3 regions of the Streptosporangium sp. CA-135522 genome follow, and region 2 is predicted to be linked to each of the others. Evidence: riboswitches for the same ligand, from Rfam matches in the RefSeq annotation. Region 2 holds a riboswitch; each other region holds the start of a gene.
The links. Region 2 has a riboswitch for S-adenosylmethionine ahead of ACQPYK_RS12650 (glutathione S-transferase C-terminal domain-containing protein). Riboswitches for the same ligand answer to the same signal wherever they lie in the genome.
Positions count from the first base shown of each region.

Region 1: linked by a shared signal. The riboswitch ahead of thrC (threonine synthase) and the one ahead of ACQPYK_RS12650 (glutathione S-transferase C-terminal domain-containing protein) in region 2 are both predicted to bind S-adenosylmethionine.
Region 3: linked by a shared signal. The riboswitch ahead of ACQPYK_RS47195 (aminotransferase class V-fold PLP-dependent enzyme) and the one ahead of ACQPYK_RS12650 (glutathione S-transferase C-terminal domain-containing protein) in region 2 are both predicted to bind S-adenosylmethionine.

Region 1 is NZ_CP192026.1:9,710,835-9,716,871, forward strand. It holds gene groL (chaperonin GroEL) at 1-522, opposite strand, end outside; gene ACQPYK_RS45590 (cold-shock protein) at 863-1,063, opposite strand; gene ACQPYK_RS45595 (MoaD/ThiS family protein) at 1,395-1,670, opposite strand; gene thrC (threonine synthase) at 1,694-2,983, opposite strand; SAM riboswitch class I at 2,998-3,138, opposite strand; gene ACQPYK_RS45605 (RNA polymerase sigma factor) at 3,448-4,005, opposite strand; gene ACQPYK_RS45610 (alpha,alpha-trehalose-phosphate synthase (UDP-forming)) at 4,107-5,531, shown strand; gene ACQPYK_RS45615 (MFS transporter) at 5,736-6,037, shown strand, end outside.
Region 2 is NZ_CP192026.1:2,658,998-2,665,034, reverse strand. It holds gene ACQPYK_RS12655 (FAD/NAD(P)-binding protein) at 1-1,462, opposite strand, end outside; gene ACQPYK_RS12650 (glutathione S-transferase C-terminal domain-containing protein) at 1,459-2,403, opposite strand; SAM riboswitch class IV at 2,441-2,553, opposite strand; gene ACQPYK_RS12645 (DUF402 domain-containing protein) at 2,606-3,106, shown strand; gene ACQPYK_RS12640 (enoyl-CoA hydratase-related protein) at 3,188-3,961, opposite strand; gene ACQPYK_RS12635 (alpha/beta fold hydrolase) at 4,259-5,035, opposite strand; gene ACQPYK_RS12630 (nitric oxide synthase oxygenase) at 5,282-6,037, opposite strand, start outside.
Region 3 is NZ_CP192026.1:10,067,867-10,073,903, reverse strand. It holds gene ACQPYK_RS47210 (antibiotic biosynthesis monooxygenase family protein) at 59-346, opposite strand; gene ACQPYK_RS47205 (MarR family winged helix-turn-helix transcriptional regulator) at 440-1,051, shown strand; gene ACQPYK_RS47200 (NADH-quinone oxidoreductase subunit D) at 1,082-2,278, opposite strand; gene ACQPYK_RS47195 (aminotransferase class V-fold PLP-dependent enzyme) at 2,296-3,567, opposite strand; SAM riboswitch class IV at 3,701-3,816, opposite strand; gene ACQPYK_RS47190 (TerC family protein) at 4,070-4,834, shown strand; gene ACQPYK_RS47185 (MFS transporter) at 4,875-6,037, opposite strand, start outside.

The sequences.
Region 1 (6,037 bases), 3.2 Mb from region 2:
GATGACGCCTTCCTTGCCGACCTTGTCCATCGCCTCGGCGATCATCTCGCCGATCTGCGGGTCGCCCGCGGAGATGGAGGCGGTGGAGGCGATCTGCGCCTTCGTCTCCACGTCCTTGGCCAGCTTGGAGAGCTCCTCGGAGACGCGCTCGACGGCGGCCTCGATGCCCTTCTTCAGGGACATCGGGTTGGCGCCCGCGGCGACGTTGCGGAGGCCCTCACGTACCAGAGCCTGGGCGAGCACGGTGGCGGTGGTGGTGCCGTCGCCCGCGACATCGTCGGTCTTCTTGGCGACTTCCTTGACGAGCTCGGCCCCGATCTTCTCCCAGGGGTCCTCGAGCTCGATCTCCTTGGCGATGGAGACACCGTCGTTGGTGATCGTGGGGGCGCCCCACTTCTTCTCCAGAACGACGTTACGGCCCTTGGGGCCGAGGGTCACCTTGACGGCGTCCGCGAGCTGGTTCATACCGCGCTCGAGACCGCGCCGGGCGTCCTCGTCAAACGCGATCATCTTGGCTGCCATACGGCTAGACCTCCCAAACGCAGGGTGGCTTGCACCGGATCGAGTCGACGCCCGCGACGGCATGTGAACCCGCGACTCCGTTCGGCGGGTCCCATCGTCTCGATCCAGGGTTGGCACTCTCCAACAGGGAGTGCCAACGAACTGTTTAGCACTCTACCCTGCCGAGTGCAAGCCGCGGCGCTCTGACCTGCGTCCAGCTTAGACCGGAGCCATGTCCGAAAAGCGAAGACCCGGCCCGCCGGTGGAGCGGCGAGCCGGGTCGAAGCGCTGGAGGATCCTCGTGGACTGCGCTGCCACGGGAGCTTCCGTCGCCTCCCGACGAATGGACGGAACGGCTACGTCAGACCGTCCGGACGGATTCCGCCTGGGGACCCTTCTGACCTTGCGTGATCTCGAACTCGACCCGCTGGCCCTGCTCGAGCGCGCGATAGCCATCCATCATGATCGCGGAGTAATGGACGAACACATCCTTACCACCGTCGACCGCGATGAAGCCGTAGCCCTTGTCCGCGTTGAACCATTTGACGGTGCCTTGCGCCACTTCCGACTCCTCTTACTTGACTTGAGGACATCGCCCATTCCTCACGCGAAGTCCGCAATCTTCGAGGCGTAGACATCGCCTACGTCGATCGTTCTCGACCATACCTGTGGGACACCGTAGGGCAACAGAGTCAATCAGCAAACTACTGCTTTACGTACACATTCAGGGGCGGTGTGGATTTTTGCCGGAGTGTTTATCTGGTTAAAAATTGCATCGTATCTCCGCCCCGGAGATATGGCCTCACGTCGCAAAACACGACACCCGCACCCGGTCGGACCGGGTGCGGGTGTCGTGGAGACGCGGCCGGAGCCGCGGGACGAGTGCTGGGCGCTCAGCCTCCGGCGACCGCCGGAATGATGGAGATCTGAACGCCGGAGGGCGTCGCCGTGTCAAGGTTGTCCGCGAATCGGACGTCCTCATCTCCGACGTAGACATTGACAAAACGGCGAATCTTGCCCGTTTCATCGAGAATGCGAGCACCGATCCCGGGGAAGTCGGCATCGAGCTTCTGCAGAACGTCGCGCAGGGTCTCGCCCTCGGCGCTCACCTCGGCGGTACCATCGGTGTAGGTTCGGAGAATCGTCGGAATCCGCACAGAAACGCTCATAGTTCAGTACCTTTCACGATTTTCTAGGCGATAGCCGTACGGAATGCGTCGAGAGACGGCCGGATGACGGCGGTGGGGCGAGCCTGTTCCGCCACCGCGTCGAGGGTCTTGAGACCGTCGCCGGTGTTGAGGACCACGGTCTCCCCATCGGGGTCGAGCCGCCCGGAGGCCACCAGCTTGCGCAGCACGCCGACGGTCACGCCGCCCGCCGTCTCGGCGAAGATGCCCTCGGTCCTGGCCAGCAGCCGGATCGCGTCGACGACCTCGGCGTCCGTGACGTCCTCCACCGCGCCCCCGGTGCGCCGGGCGATGTCCAGCACGTAGGGGCCGTCGGCGGGGTTTCCGATCGCCAGCGACTTGGCGATGGTGTCCGGCTTGACCGGGCGGATCACGTCGTGACCGGCCTTGTAGGCGGCGGAGACCGGGGAGCAGCCCTCGGCCTGGGCCGCGAAGATCTTGTACGGCTTGTCCTCGACGAGCCCGAGCGCGATCAGCTCCTTGAAAGCCTTGTCGATCTTCGTGAGCTGGGAGCCGGACGCGACCGGGATGACGATCTGGTCGGGGATCCGCCAGCCGAGCTGCTCGGCGATCTCGTAGGCCAGGGTCTTGGAGCCCTCGGCGTAGTAAGGCCGGAGGTTGACGTTGACGAAGCCCCACTTGTCGCCCAGCTCGTCCCCGATGAGTTCGGAGCAGAAGCGGTTGACGTCGTCGTAGGTGCCCTTGATGCCGACGAGCCTGCCGCCGTAGACCGACGCCATGACGATCTTGGCTTCCTCCAGGTCCGCGGGGATGAACACGCAGGCGTCCAACCCGGCCCGTGCCGCGGCCGCGGTCACCGCGCCGGCCAGGTTGCCGGTGGAGGAGCAGGACAGGGTGTGGAAGCCGAAGTTACGGGCCGCCTCGACGGCGATGGCCACCACGCGGTCCTTGAAGGAGTGGGTGGGGTTGCCGGAGTCGTCCTTGACGTGCAACGAGCGGATGCCCAGCTCACGGGCGAGGTTGTCGGCCTTGACCAGCTTGGTCCAGCCGGGCGCCATGTTGGGCTTGGTCGCCACGTCCGCCGGGACGGGCAGCAGCGAGCGGTAGCGCCAGATGTTCGTCGGCCCCTCGGCGATCTGCTCCCGGGTCACGCGCCCGAAGTCGTAGGCGATCTCAAGGGGCCCGAAACACTCGACGCAGGCGAAGCTGGGACCGAGGTCGTAGCGGGCACCGCACTCGCGACAGGACAGTGCCGCGGCGGGGCCGAAGGGCTTGTTCCGCGTGTCTTCGACGCGAACGGGCGAGGTGGTGGTTTCAGTGCTTGCGAGCGCCATGAAGCGAGGCCTTTCCCTCATCTTCGTCTGCGACCACCCTGGTCACAGACCGGAATTGGCACCTGTCCCGGCCGACCTCGTCAGATCACGAGTCTTGAACCGGGAGGGTTGCCGGGGCTTCGCAGGGCCGGTCCCTCCACCCCTCTGGATGAGCAAATATTCAGTTGGAAACCTGACGAGCAGGTCCTACGCACTCTACATCGCCTTGCCGCCATCCTGACCAGGTGTCTCACTGTGCAAGACGCAATGTGTTACCTGTCGGACATTCTCGCCAGATCGTCGGCCGCGAAACACGCCGCACGCACCCGCGACCGCACGTTGTCCACAGCATGTGGACAAACTCGCGGCGAAGCGATGGAGTCCGAGCGTCCAGGCCGCGGTGCCGGGATCACCTTCACGCCCCCGGTGAAACCACGGCCCGGTGAAACCACGGCCCTGGTGAAACGGCCGACGTCACGCCGCGTTCAGAAGCCGTAGGCGTCGCCCAACGCACCCTGGACGTATTTGCGCGCCTGGTGGATCCGGGACTTGGCGGTGCCGAGCGGGATGCCGAGCTGCTCGGCCACCTCGTTGTAATCGAGCTGGCAGATGTCGCGCAGCACCAACGCCTGGGCCAGCTCGGGCTTTTCGGCCTCCAGCGCCTCCATCGCGTCGAGCAGGTCCAGCCGGGATCCGGCGATCACGCTCACCCGGGCGACGTCGGGCCGCTGCAACGGCAGCTCGTCCGAGGTCTGCTCGGCCGAGCGCCGCTTAAGCGAGCGGTAGGTGGTCCGGGCGCAGTTGGCGGTTACGATGTGCAGCCACGTGGTGAACCGGGCCCGCCCTTCGAACCGGCCGATGTTACGAGCCACCGCGAGCAGCGTGTCCTGGCACGCCTCCTCGGCGTCCTGCCGATAGGGCAGGATGCGCCCGCAGTGCCGCAGCACGTCCGGTTCGATGCGCTTGAGCAACTCGCCCAGCGCGCGGTGATCGCCTTGGGCTGCCAAGCGGGCCAGTTCCTCGGTCGTCTCGTCCAGCGCCATCGCGAGCCCCCATCAGCGGTCACAGTCGCTGGACATCCTACGGTCGAGGGTTATGTTTGGTTAACCTTCGGGACAAGCATGTCCCTAGGCGAGGGGATCTAATGAACGCGATCCTGGTGGCCTCCAACCGCGGCCCCGTCTCCTTCACTCTCTCCGAGGACGGCTCCCTGAGCATGCGCAGGGGAGGCGGCGGCCTGGTGTCCGGTCTGGCGGAGGTGGCCAAGGACCTCGACATGCTCTGGGTCTGCGCCGCGCTGTCCGACGGCGACCGGAGCGCCGTACGGCTCGCACCCGGCGGCCGGCTCGACCACGCCGGCTACGACACCGGGGCGGTGCGGATGCTCGACATCCCTCCGACGATCTTCCACCGGGCCTACAACGCGGTCGCGAACTCCACTCTCTGGTTCGTCAACCATCTCCTCTACGACACCCCCAACCAGCCGCAGTTCGACGCCCGCTTCGGCCGGGAGTGGGAGTCCTACCAGGCCTACAACGAGGCGTTCGCGATGGCTCTGGCCGAGGAGGCCGCGCACGGGGCGAGGGTGATGGTGCAGGACTACCACCTGACCCTGGTTCCGGCCATGCTGAGAGGCGAGCGGCCCGACCTGCGGGTGGCCCACTTCTCGCACACCCCGTGGGCGCCGCCGGAGTATTTCAGCCTGCTGCCCGACGACGTCGGGATCGAGCTCCTCGAAGGCATCCTGGGCGCCGACCACGCGGGATTCCTGACCGGGCGCTGGGCGGGAGCCTTCATGGACTGCTGCGAGACGGTGCTCGGCGCGGAGGTCGACCGCGCGGGCCGTACGGTCGCCCACGGGGGCAGAACCACCCGGATCGGCGTGCACAGCCTCGGCGTGGACGGCAAGGCGCTGTGGGCGCGAGCCTCCGAACCCGACGTCGAGTCGCACATGGCCGCCCTGCGCGACCAGGTCGGCGACCGCAAGCTGATCGTACGGATCGACCGGACCGAGCTGTCGAAGAACATCGTCCGGGGTCTGACCGCCTACCGGGAGTTCCTGGCGGCCCACCCCGAGTGGCACGGCCGCGTCGTGCACCTCGCCTTCGCCTATCCCTCCCGTCACGATCTGCCCGAATACCGCGAATACACCGCGGCGGTGCAGCGCTGCGCCCAGGAGATCGAGGACGAGTACGCCACCGAGGACTGGGACCCGGTGATCCTCAACGTGCACGACGACTACCCTCGCTCGCTGGCCGCCTACCGGCTGGCCGACGTGCTGCTGGTCAATCCGATCCGCGACGGCATGAACCTCGTGGCCAAGGAGGGTCCCGTGCTGTCCCCCGACAGCGCGCTGGTCCTGTCACGCGAGGCGGGCGCCGCCGCCGAGTTGGGCGAGCACGCGCTCATGGTCAATCCCTATGACGTCTCGGCCACGGCCGCAGCCCTCCACGAGGGCCTGGTGATGCCCGAGGAGGAGCGCGCCCGCAGGGGGGCCAGCCTGTCGGCCGCGGCCACCGCGCTCCCCCCGCGCCGCTGGTTCTCCGACCAGCTCGACGCGCTCTGCTGAGACGCCGAGACCCGGACCGGCGCACCGCCCTCACCGCTCCCACCGGGACACCGAAGCCGAACCTGCTCGCCGCCCTTCACCGGGACGCCGAAACCCGGACCGGCGCACCGCCCTCCGCTGAAACACCGAACGAGCTCTAGAACGTTTGTCCCGCCGTGAGATAGTTTGCGAGAAAATCCGTCTGTCGCCCACCCGAGGGAACCAGTGACCACGATCACTCCCGTCCGGTTGACCCGTGATCGCGCCACCTGGCTCATCTACCTGCAGCTCGGCACCTTCGCCACCTACCTCTACGGCCTCAGCGCCGCGCTTCCGATGCTCCGCATCGACCAGGGCGTGTCGCAGGGGGTCGCCGGACTGCACGGCACCTCGATGGCGGTCGGCGGCATCCTCACCGGGCTCGCGCTTCCCTGGCTCACCAGGAGGATCGGCCGCCGGGCCGTGACCTGGCTGGGGCTGGCCGGAATGAATGTCGGTGTCCTGCTGGTGATGACGGGCACCACGCT
Region 2 (6,037 bases):
CGGGCAGGCGAGCCTCGATCAGGGTCGTGGCCGCCACCCCGCCGGGGACGGTGGGGCTGTGCGCCCACCACCGCCGGTCGCGGTGTTCCACCTTCAGGTCCGCGCCGAGGAAGGTGACCACGCCCGCCTTGCCGAGGGCCCGAAGCTCCTCCAGCCGGGGACCGGGCGGGCCGCTGGCGATGTAGTTGAAGAAGCCGTGGAACCAGGGATCGGAGACGCCCGCCTCGGCGAGGACGCCGTAGACGGACAGCAGCCCGAGGATCATGGCGTGGTCGGCGCTGTGCGCCGGATCGGACCGCCGCTCCAGGCCCGCCCCCAGGTAGCCCTGCATCCACCTGCGCAGCCCCGCCGAGTCACCGAATCGCATCCGGTCCAGCGGCCGGTCCAGCCGGTCGAAGTCCAGCCGGTCCAGATGCCGGGGCACGGCCTTGCGGATCAGCACCCGCATCCCGGGGCTGCGCCACTCTTCGGCCGCGAACGCCTCCTCGAACTCCGCCCAGCTCACCCGGGATCGCTTCGGGTGGGCGGTGATCAGCTCGTGGTAGTAGGCGAACGCCAGTTCCTTGGCGACCAGCGGCCACACGTCCCTGCGGAAGTTCCACGGCCCTTCGCCCAGTGCCCGCGCGGTGAGGAAGCGCGGCACCGGCGGGCGAACGCCCCGGAAGGGGTATCCGGTCTTCGAGCGGTACGGCACGCCGCGGCGCGAGCCCACCTGGAGCAGCGGCTCACGCCCGCTGGGCAGGTAGACGAGCTCCCCGTCGTACTCGCGGACGAATCGGCCGCCCCGGCCCGAGGTGAACAGCACCATCAGATCGATGAAAGCCAGCCCCATGCCGCGCACGATCACCGCTTCCCCACCGGGCACCCGGTCCAGGTCGAGGTCGGCCGTGTAGCCGGTGGGAAGATAGCGCAGCCCGCTGCCGGCGGCCGTCCTCGCGAGCGCCTGCTCCTGTCCGGTCGGGGTCACGTCGCCGTGTCCCTGGGCGAGGATCACCGCGTCCACCTCGATCGTCCGGCCGTCCTCCAGCGTCACGACCTGCCCGCCGGGAACGTCGGCGAGGTCCAGCGCACGGGTCGCGTGGACGTGCACCCGGACGCCGCGCGGGGCGGTGTCCACCGTGTGGTGGAAGACGTGGGACAGGTAGGCGCTCTGCACCGGCCGCGAGGCGAACCTGCCGGGGTCACCGCCGAGCCACTCGGCCAGCGACGGCCCGGGACGGATCGGGCCCTGGCACCGTACCGACTCGTCGGTGAACAGCGTCACGTCGGCGGCGGTGGAGTTCATCCAGAGCAGGTCGGGCTGCTCGCTGCGCCAGACCCGCCCGCCGCCCGGCGGGTAGGGGTCGATCACGTGGATGTCCAGCGACGGCCAGTGGAGCAGGTCGGCCGCGTTGGCGCAGATCCGCTCCACCAGGCAGGTGCCGGTCGGCCCGGCACCGATGACGGCGATGGAGGCGCTCATACCGCTGCTCTGCGGTGGGGCTCGTCCCAGTCGGCGTGCAGCGGCTCGACCGGGATCCGCCAGGGGTCGGTCTCCGTGGAGGCCGGGGCGGAGATCGCGGCGAAGTCGGTGTTCTCGCGGAAGGCGGGGTGCTGGTAGAGGTCCCTGGCGTAGCCCCACAGGTTCGGGAAGGCGGTCAGCGGGCGCTCGCTGATCCTGGCGGCCGGATTGTCGCTCACGTCGAAGCGCAGCAGCGTCGGCCAGAGCCGCACGTCCGCCTCGGTGATCCCCGAGCCGAACAGGAACCTGCGGTCCGCGAGGCGGGCGTCGAGCTCCTCCAGGAAGGAGATCACGGCCTGCCGGGCCTCGTGGTAGTCCGCCTCGGTGCCGGCCGACGCCACACGGCCCGCCGCCGTGTTGACGTACTCGTAGATCCTGGCGTTGAGCGCGTCGATCTCCGGCCGGAGCTCCTCGGGGTAGAGGTCGGTCTCCGGGTCGCCGCCGAACCGGGTGGCCAGGTCGATGGTGATGTCGGGGAAGTCGTTGCTGACGATCCGCCCGGTCGTCCTGTCCCACAGCGTCGGCACCGAGACGTGCCCGTCGAACCCCGGCTCCGTCGCCTCGTAGGCCTCGCGGAGCGTGGCGAACCCGTTCACCGGGTCGGCCCCGCGCCGCTCGCGGAACGCCCAGCCGCGCCCGTCACGCTCGTCGTCCACGTAGGACAGCGAGATCACGTCCTGCAGCCCCTTGAGCGAGCGCACGATCGCCGCCCGCTGGGCGTAGGGACAGACCGCCGCGACGTAGAGGTGGTAACGCCCGGCTTGGGCCGGGAAATCACCGGCGCCGTCGGCGGTGATCCGTCCCTGGAAGGGGTAGCGGGGGCCGGGCCGGCCACCCGGCTGGTAGCGGCCGTAGGCGTCGAGGTCGACGGGGCCGGCGTAGTTCAGTGTGATCTCGGACATGTGCTGCTCCCAGGCATGCCTCGGTGACCCGGTGAGGGGTCCGCGCTTGCGGCACGCCCACCGTGCCGCCGGGTCTTCCCCGGGGGCACCCCGCCGCGGTGCGAGGGTTGCCGGTCAGTCAGCCGGGGCTTTGCACTAACACTCTTAACCTAGTTAGAAGGTAGGAAATACATAGATCTATGTCAAGCCTTATTGTCGAGGGATGTCACAAGAGATCGTGAATGTGGTCTATCGCAAGTACGACGGCTCACTGCACTGGCATCACCCGGCCCTGCTGCTCGGCGAGGACGAGCACGGGGTCTGGACCGGCTGTGTCGCCGGCTCCAGCGGCAGCAAGGGCGACAACCCCCCGGTCACCTGGCCTAACGCGTTCGTGATGCTCTTCCCCCGCGACGGGTGGTGGACGGCCTCCTTCAACGCCCAGCCGCACAAGGTCGAGATCTACTGCGACATCTCGACCGTGCCCGAGTGGCGCGACGGCGAGGTGACCATGGTCGATCTCGACCTCGACGTGCTCCGCATGCGCGACGGCCGGATCATCCTGGACGACGAGGACGAGTTCGAGGAGCACCAGATCCGATACGCCTATCCCCCCGACGTCATCGCCACGGCCCGCAGCACGGCCGCCCGGCTCATGGAGGCCGTCACCGCCGGCACCGCCCCCTTCACCACCGCCCCCCACTGGCTCTCCCGGGTGACCTGACCCTCCGGCGAGGAGCCTCCGGCAGGGGAACGGGAGGGGTGTCCGGCGATCCCCGGAGCGTACGGCTCGCCGCTCGGCGCCCTACAGGGGCGGGAATCCGGGGACGCGGCGCTCGACGAAGCTGGCCACCCCCTCGGCGAAGTCGGGGCGGCGGAAGGACTCGGTCATCAGGCGGACGGCGGCCGACTCCGACGACTCCAGGGTCTGGCTCCAGTCGCCCCACACCTGCCGCTTGATCACGGCCATCGACGCCGGCGAGCTGTGCGTCGCCAGCTCGCGGGCGTAGGCCAGGGTCTCCTCCATCAGGCTCTCGCCGGGCACCGACCGGTTGACCAGGCCGAGCTCGTAGGCCTGCGCCCCGGTGAACGTGCGGCCGGACAGCAGCAGGTCCATGGCCCTGGCCTGGCCGATGAGCCTGGGCAGGATCCACGACAGGCCGTACTCGGCGATCAGGCCACGGCGGGCGAAGGCCGTCGTCCACTTCGCCTCGGCCGCGGTGAAGACCATGTCGCAGACCAGGGCGTGGACCATGCCGAGCCCGGCGCAGGCTCCGTTGACGGCCGCGATGACCGGCTTGCCGATCGTGACGGGGAAGGTGGTGGGGCGCTTGTCCGGCTCCCCCTCGTAGGAGCCGTCCTGGATGGCGTTGAGGGTCTGGAAGTCCGCGCCGGCGCAGAACCCCTTCCCCGCCCCGGTCACGACGATCACCCGGACCTCCGGGTCCCGCTCGGCCTGCGCCAGCTGGTCGAAGTAGCGCCGCCCCATCGCGTCCGTCCAGGCGTTGAGCCGCTCCGGCCGGTTGAACGTCAGCGTCAGCACACCCTGGTCGATCGACGGCAGTACCAGATCCAACATCTCGCGCCCTCCTTGTCCGCCCCCCCATACCGAACCATGTTCTACATCTGGCCGCAACGCGCCGGGCCCCGGTCGCCCCGGTTCGCGCGTGCTCCTCGGGCCGGGGCCCGGATCGGCCGGGCGTGGTTCGATCGGTGACGCGGACCGTCAGCGTGATTCGATCGGTGACGCGGACCGTCAGCGTGATTCGATCGGTGACGCGGACCGTCAGCGTGATTCGATCGGTGACGCGGACCGTCAGCGTGGTTCGATCGGTGACGCGGACCGTCAGCGTGGTTCGATCGGTGACGCGGACCGTCAGGCGGTGAAGAACTCCGTCAGCGCCGGGGCGATGGCCGCCGGATCCACATTGTGCGGCTGCCCCGCCAGGGTGAGGCGCCGGGCACCGGGCACCGAGGCGGCGACCGCCTGCGCGGTGGCGCTCAGCCACGGCGTCGTCGCCCCCTCGACCACCAGCGTGGGCACCGCCACCGAGGCCAGCCGCTCGACCGGCAGCGAGAAGTCCCCGAGGATGGCGGCGTCGTAGACCAGCGTGTGCGCTATCGCCTCCATCGTTCCCCAGAACGGCAGGTCGCGCATCGGGGCGACGAACTCGGCGGGCATGCCCACCGCGGCGGTGAAGAACAGCTCCAGCATCTCCCCCCGGCGCCCCTCGGCCAGCAGCGCCACCAGCCGGTCACGGTAGTCGGCCGGCACCGCCGGGCGGCTGCCCTCAAGGATGTAGGGCGTCTCCCACACCACCAGCCGGGTGATGGCCAGCCCGCGCGCGGCCGCCTCCAAACCGATGATGCCTCCTCCGGAGGTGCCGAACACCATCGCCGACCCACCGGCCTCGGCGATCAGCGCCGCGAGGTCCTCATACTCGCGATCGACCGAGTAGGAGGCGCTGTCACCGCTGTCACCACGGCCGCGGCGGTCGTAGTTGAACACGGTGAAACACGGGGACAGCAGCTCGGCCAGCGGCGTGTTCACCGAGCGGTCGGTCGGGCCGCCGCCGATCAGGATCAGTGCCGGCCCCTGTCCCGAGCGGTCGAACGCGATGGCGGTGCCGTCCTTGGAGATGACCTTGTCCATGATGGGTTCCCTTCGAAGATCTGTGGTCCCGCCCGGCGGCGGGCTCGTTTCTGCCCTCTGCCTGTGCGTCGATCGGTGGACGACCGGATCGACATGCCGGGCGAACTTTTCTCCAGATCTTTTTTCGGCCGCCCTACGGCCGGAAAGCCGCCACCGCGCGCCCGCGCCGTACGGCGGCGCGACTCCGGGCGCGCCGCACCGCCGGACGGGGCACCGCGGGCGCGGCCCCGCCCCCTCCCCTCCGGGTCACCAGCCCGTCACGGACGCGTGCCCGAGTCCGCGCTCCAGCGCGTCGGGGTGATGGGCGAAGTTCGGCTTCAGCTCCGCCTCGTCGTAGTAACGGTGGAAGACCGGCGTGGCGGAGCCCGAGATCGGCGGAACGATCCAGCTCCAGTCCGCCGGGCAGACCCGGCCGGCCTTCTCCTCGCGCGCCACGTGCGTCAGGAAGCGCCGGGACTCGGTGTGGTGGTCGGTTATCGTCACCCCGGCCTGGTCGAAGGAGTGCAGAACCGCCACGTTCAGCTCCACCATGGCGTGGTCGCGCCAGAGCGAGCGGTCGGTGGTGGTGTCCAGGCCGAGGAGATGGGCGATGATCGGCATCAGGTCGTAGCGGTCGATGTCGGCGAAGTTGCGCGCGCCGATCTCGGTGCCCATGTACCACCCATTGAACGGCGCCGCCCCGTAGTGGATCCCGCCGATCTCCAGGCACATGTTGGAGATCGCCGGTACGGCGTGCCAGCGCAGCCCGAGGCTGGCGAACCACCGGTAGGACGGGTGGGTGAGCTCCACCTCCAGCACGGCGTCATCGGGCAACGTGAACATCCGCGGCGACCCGTCGGCCGCCGAGACGAGCAGCGGCAGCACGTCGAAGTGCGTACCGGAACCGCCGGGCCAGCCGAGCTTGCGCACCATCGTGGTGAAGTCCACATACCGGGGGTCACCGATGACGGTCCCGTCGTCCATCGCGTATCCGGCGTACCGGATCAACTGCTCGTTCCAGAT
Region 3 (6,037 bases), 2.9 Mb from region 2:
GCGGCGTGGTCGTGGGCGAACGTGTGGTTCGGCGGCCCGGTCGGGAGGGAGACGCGTGTCATCCCTCCTGGCCTTCCTCGGCGCTGACCAGCGCGTCGATCACGGCGAAGAAGGCCGCGATGCCCGGCAGGTTCGCCCCCTTGGCCCGCGAGGCCGCGAAATCCTCGGGAGAGCGCCAGTCGACGATGTCCAGCCATTCGTCGTCGGCCAGGCGAACCAGCCTGGCCCCCAGGAATCCGGCGCGGTCGGCGTCGAAGTCGGCCAGCATCGCGGGTCGCGCGTCGAGAAGTGCCTGGGCACGGTGCGGTGCGACCCGGAAGCGGGTGAGTTCCACGGTGGTCGTCATCTCTGTCTCCTCCTTGGTGAGCAGGTAAGAATCACGGTATAGTAAAAAATAGTGATAGTCAAAGTTGGTGATTAAATTTCTGGAGGGACGGTCATGCGTCGCAGTGAACGCAAGCGGATAACTTCTGACCTGGGGATCTTGGCCGGCAACGTGCTGTTCGCCGTCCAGAAGGAGATGTTCGAGACCCTCTCCGAGGAGGGGCACTCCCGGCTCCGGCCCCGGCACGGGGCGGTGCTGGCCTACCTCGACGCCGAAGGGAGCAGGGCCACGGAGCTGTCCCAGCAGTCCGGTCAGCACAAGCAGGTCATCGGCACCCTCGTCGACGAGCTGGTCGCCCTCGGCTACGTGGAGCGCCGCCCCGATCCCCAGGACCGCCGGGCCAAGCTCATCTTTCCCACGGCCCTCGGCCTCGACCAGATGACCAGATCGGACGCCATCATGGCCGCCATCGAACGGCGGCATGCGGAGGAGCTGGGCGAGGAGGCCTACGCCGACTTCAAGCGCTCGCTCCAGCGGGTGGCCGACCTCCAGCGCGCCTGGCGCGAAACCCGCGAAGCCGGGGAGGCCGGGGAGGCCGGAGAAGTCGGGAGGACCGGGGAAGTCGGGAGGACCGGGGAAGCCGGGAGGACCGGGGAAGCCGGGGAGGCAGGGGAAGCCGTAGAGACCGGGGAGGACTCTGTCAACGGCCTGCCCGCGGAGCGCTGACCGGCGGCTTCGTGCTCCGGCCGCCGGCGGTCACTTGTCGATGTCGCCGACCACGAAGAACATCGAGCCGAGGATGGCCACCATGTCGGCGACCAGATGACCGGGAAGCATCTCGCGCAGCACCTGGACGTTGTTGTAGGAGGCGGAGCGGAGCTTCATCCGCCACGGGGTCTTCTCGCCGCGCGAGACCAGGTAGTAGCCGTTGATGCCGAGGGGGTTCTCGGTCCAGGCGTAGGTGTGGCCCTCGGGGACCTTGAGCACCTTGGGAAGACGCTGGTTGACCGGCCCGCGCGGCAGCTCCCGCAGCCGCTCCAGGCAGGCGTCCGCCAGGTCCAGGGAGACCTTGGCCTGCTCCAGCAGCACCTCGAACCGGGCATGGCAGTCTCCGGCCGACCGGGTGACGACCCGCACCGGCAGCTCGTCGTAGGCGAGGTAGGGGTCGTCCCTGCGCAGGTCGACGTCCACCCCGGAGGCGCGGGCGATCGGGCCGCTCACGCCGTACTGCATGATCGTTTCACGGTCCAGCACGCCCACCCCGAGCGTGCGGGCCAGGAAGATCTCATTGCCGGCGATCAGGTTCTCGATGTCGGGCAGCCGTCGCCGCACGTCCGCGACGGCGCGCGCGGCCCGGTCCGTCCACCCCTCGGGCACATCCTCCTTGAGGCCGCCGACCCGGTTGAACATGTAGTGCATCCGGCCACCGGAGATCTCCTCCATCACCGCCTGGAGGGTCTCGCGCTCCCGGAACGCGTAGAAGACCGGGGTGATCGCGCCGAGCTCCAGCGGATAGGAACCGAGGAACATCAGGTGGCTGAGCACCCGGTTCAGCTCGGCCAGCAGGGTGCGCATCCAGACCGCCCGGACCGGCACCTCCATGCCGAGCATCCGCTCCACCGCGAGCACGACGCCCAGCTCGTTGGCGAACGCCGACAGCCAGTCGTGCCGGTTGGCCAGCATGATGATCTGCCGGTAGTCGCGCACCTCGAACAGCTTCTCCGCGCCGCGGTGCATGTAGCCCACGATCGGCTCGGCCGCGCTGATCCGCTCCCCGTCCAGCGTGAGCCGCAACCGCAGCACCCCGTGCGTGGACGGGTGCTGCGGCCCGATGTTGAGGACCATGTCCTCGGTCGCGAGCTCCTTGCCGCGCACCGCGTGCACGGCGTCCGCCCCGGCGCCGATCCCCACGCTGATCTCCCGGGGCGCCTCTTCGGCACGACGCTCAGTCATAGGGCCATGCTGTCACGTCAGCGCCGGGTGACGAGATCCCGCAGGGCGGCGATGAGACGGTCGACGTGCTCCTCGGTGCTGCCGATCCCGATGGAGGCGCGGACGGCGGAGGCGGTGACGTCCTCGCAGCCGCCGTCCTTGGCGCCGAGGAGGTGGCGGACGAAGGGGTGGGCGCAGAACTTGCCGTCGCGCACGCCGATGCCGTACTCGCCGGACAGGACCTCGGCGACCTCGCGGGCGGTGAAGCCGTCGACCACGAAGGAGACGATGCCGACGCGGGGGTGGTCGGGACCCCACAGGGCCAGCTCGTGGACGCCTTCGACGGTGGCCAGGCCGGCGCGGAGGCGGCCGATCAGGCGCTCCTCCTCGCGGACCAGCGTGTTCCAGCCGGTGGCGCTCAGGGCGTCGCAGGCGGCGGCCAGGGCGATGGCGCCCAGGACGTTCGGGGTGCCGGCCTCGTGGCGGGCCTCGGGGTCGGAGTGCCACTCGGTCTCGTCGTCGTTGACGGCCTTCACCGCGCCGCCGCCCCGCAGGTACGGCTCCGCCTCCGCCAGCCAGTCGGCGCGGCCGATCAGGGCGCCCGTGCCGAACGGGGCGTAGAGCTTGTGGCCGGAGAAGACCACGTAGTCCAGGTCCAACGCGGTCAGGTTGAGCCTGCGGTGCGGGACGAGCTGGGCGGCGTCGACGAGGATGCGGGCGCCGTGGCGGTGGGCGATGTGAGCCAGGGCGGCGATCGGCCACAGCTCGCCGGTGACGTTGGAGGCCGCGGTCACGACCAGCAGCTTGGGGCCGTCGATCGCGGCCAGCGCCTCGTCGGCGGCGCGGACCGCCTCACCGGGGAAGGCGGGAGGCGCGAGCCGTACGGCGTCGGCCCAGGGCAGCAGCGAGGCGTGGTGCTCGGTGTCGAAGACCACGGCGGTGGTCCCCCGGGGAAGGCTGCGGGCCAGCAGGTTGGTCGCGTCGGTGGTGTTGCGGGTGAAGACCACCGAGTCGTCGGGGCGGGCCCCGACGAAGGCGCGCACCGTGTGCCGGGCCTGCTCATAGCGGGCCGTGGTGAGCTGGGAAGCGTAGCCGGCGCCGCGGTGGACGCTGGAGTAGGCCGGGAGCGCGGCGGCGACGGCGGCGCTCACCGGCTCCAGACAGGGCGCGCTGGCCGCGTAGTCGAGGTTGGCGTAGGAGACGAGCCTGCCGCCCCTGACCGGGACTTCCAGGTCCGTGCCGAGCACGGCGGGGATGTGCCGGTCGTCGGACACGCGGGTCGCGGGGACAGCCGCGGCGGCGGCGGCGATGGCTTCGGTGGCCGTGGTTGCGGCGACGGTGTTCTCGGCGACGGCGACGGCGGCGGAAGTGAAGATCGTCAGTGCGGACACGCCAAGGCTCCTTCGAGGTCATCGGACCCCAAGCCGTGGCGTTGGTGCGTGGAGCCCGCGCTTGCCCGACACACCTCGTGCCGGACCAGGTCCTCACCCGGGGCACCCCGCCGCGGACGCGAGGGTTGCCGGCCAGCGAGCCGGGGCTTGTCACTGGCACTCATGACCTACAGGGGAACTATAACCGACTCTTGGCCCGGCTCCGCAAGTACGCAAAGAGGGCGATGTTCCCCTTGTCGAGGAACTCCTGAGGCCTCCCGTTCGTCGAGGCTGTAACCCCGGTGAAGCCTGATGGAGCCGGGACGGTGACCCCGACGACACCTGGCGAGGTCGGGGCGACGACCCCGATGAGGCCTGCTGGAAGCCGGGGCGGTGCCCCGACGAAGCCTGACGAAGACGAAACCTGACGAAGGAGCGGACGATGGATTGGGTGAGCAACCCGGAGATCTGGATAGGGTTCGCCACCCTGGTCGGCCTGGAGATCGTCCTGGGCATCGACAACATCATCTTCATCTCCATCCTGGCCGGGAAACTCCCACCCGAGCAGCGGGACAACGCCCGAAAGCTCGGCCTCCTCGCCGCCCTGGTCAGCCGGCTGGCACTGCTGCTGGCGCTGTCGTGGGTGGTGAAACTCACATCACCGCTGTTCGAGGTCTTCGGGCAGGCCATCTCGGGGCGCGACCTGATCCTGATCTTCGGGGGCCTGTTCCTGCTGGGCAAGAGCGTCTACGAGATGCACGACAGCCTGGAGGGCGAGTCCGGTCACGCCGGTGGCAAGGTCGCCTCCTCCTTCACCGCCGTGATCCTCCAGATCATGGTCCTGGACATCGTCTTCTCCCTCGACTCCGTGATCACCGCGGTGGGCATGGTCGACGAGCTCGGCGTCATGGTCGCGGCCGTCGTCGTCTCGGTCGTCGTGATGCTCTTCGCCTCCGGCCCGATCAGCCGCTTCGTGGACAAGCACCCGAGCATCAAGATGCTCGCCCTGTCCTTCCTGGTGCTGATCGGCGTCGTGCTCCTCGCCGAGGGCTTCGAGCAGCACATCCCGAAGGGCTACATCTACTTCGCGATGGCGTTCTCGCTCGCCGTGGAGATGCTGAACATCCGGGCGCGCGGCAAGGCGGGCCGGGAGGAGCCGGTCGAGCTGCACCAGCGCTACGAGCCGGACCAGCGGATCGAGTCATAGCAAGCGCGGTGACGCCGTTGCCGGGCGGGTGACGCGCTCGTCAGGCGGCGGACGAGGCGGACGAGGCGGGCGAGCGGGGCGCCGCCGCCGTACTCGTGTCGGTCGGGGCCAGGCGGCGGATCCCGGCGGCGGCCAGACCTGTGGCGACGGCGAGCGTGATCCACAGGATCCCGTGGCCGAGGGAGAACAGGGCGGTCAGGACGGCGGGGGCGAGCGCGCGGCCGACGCCCGTGGACAACTCGAAGCGGGCCAGCGCGCGGCCGACGCGTCCCGGCGGGGCGGTCGCGATGACCAGCGCCGGCCCGCTGCCCGTGTAGAGGATCTCCCCGACCGTGTACACGACGGAGATCAGGGCCACGGCCGCCGCGCCGGAGTTGCCCGTGACCGACGTGGCCAGGCCGTACAGGGCGTAGGAACCGGCCAGGAACAGCCCCGACAGCGCGAACACCGACCTGCGGGGCCGGCCGGCGAGCCGGGTCACCAGCCCGACCTGCAGCGCGATGACGAGGACGGTGTTGCCCACGAAGATCCCGCTCGACCAGGCCGGGCTCACGTGGAGCTGCTCGACCAGAACCGCGGGGAGCGCGACCTCCAGCACGTCGAAGGCCAGCGCGTACGGCAGGTTCAGCAGATACAGCGCGAGCAGCCCCCGCCCGAGGTCTTCGGAGCCCGCGGTCTCCGCGACGGCCTCGTGGGCCGTGGGGCGGAGTGTCCGCGTGCGCAGCACGAGCAGGGCCGCCACCAGGAATCCGGTCCCGGTGGCCAGGGCGAGCGTCTTCAGCGCGGCGGTTCCTCCGGCGAGCGCGAGGGTGGCCAGCAGGGCGCCCGCTCCCAGCCCGGCGTTGCGCAGCGCGCGTCCCGCGGCCAGCGCCGCGTCCCGCGCGCGACCCTCGACCAGCTCGGTCACCAACGCGGCGTGCGCGGCAGGCCAGACCTGGGTACCCAACCCGAGTAGGACGGCCGTCGCCACGAAACCGGCCGGGCTGTCCAGCGTCAGCAGCGCGGCCACCCCGCCGAACCGGGCCAGCAGGCTGGCGACGACCACGGGACGGCCGCCGATCCGGTCGATCAGGCGACCGGCGTACGGCAGCGCCGCCAGGCCGGCGAGCAGCCCCGCGGAGAGGGCGACGCCCGCGACCGCGACGCTCATGCCGAGAGCGGTCACGCCGTACAGGAGCAGGAAGGGCCGTAGCAGGCCGGCGC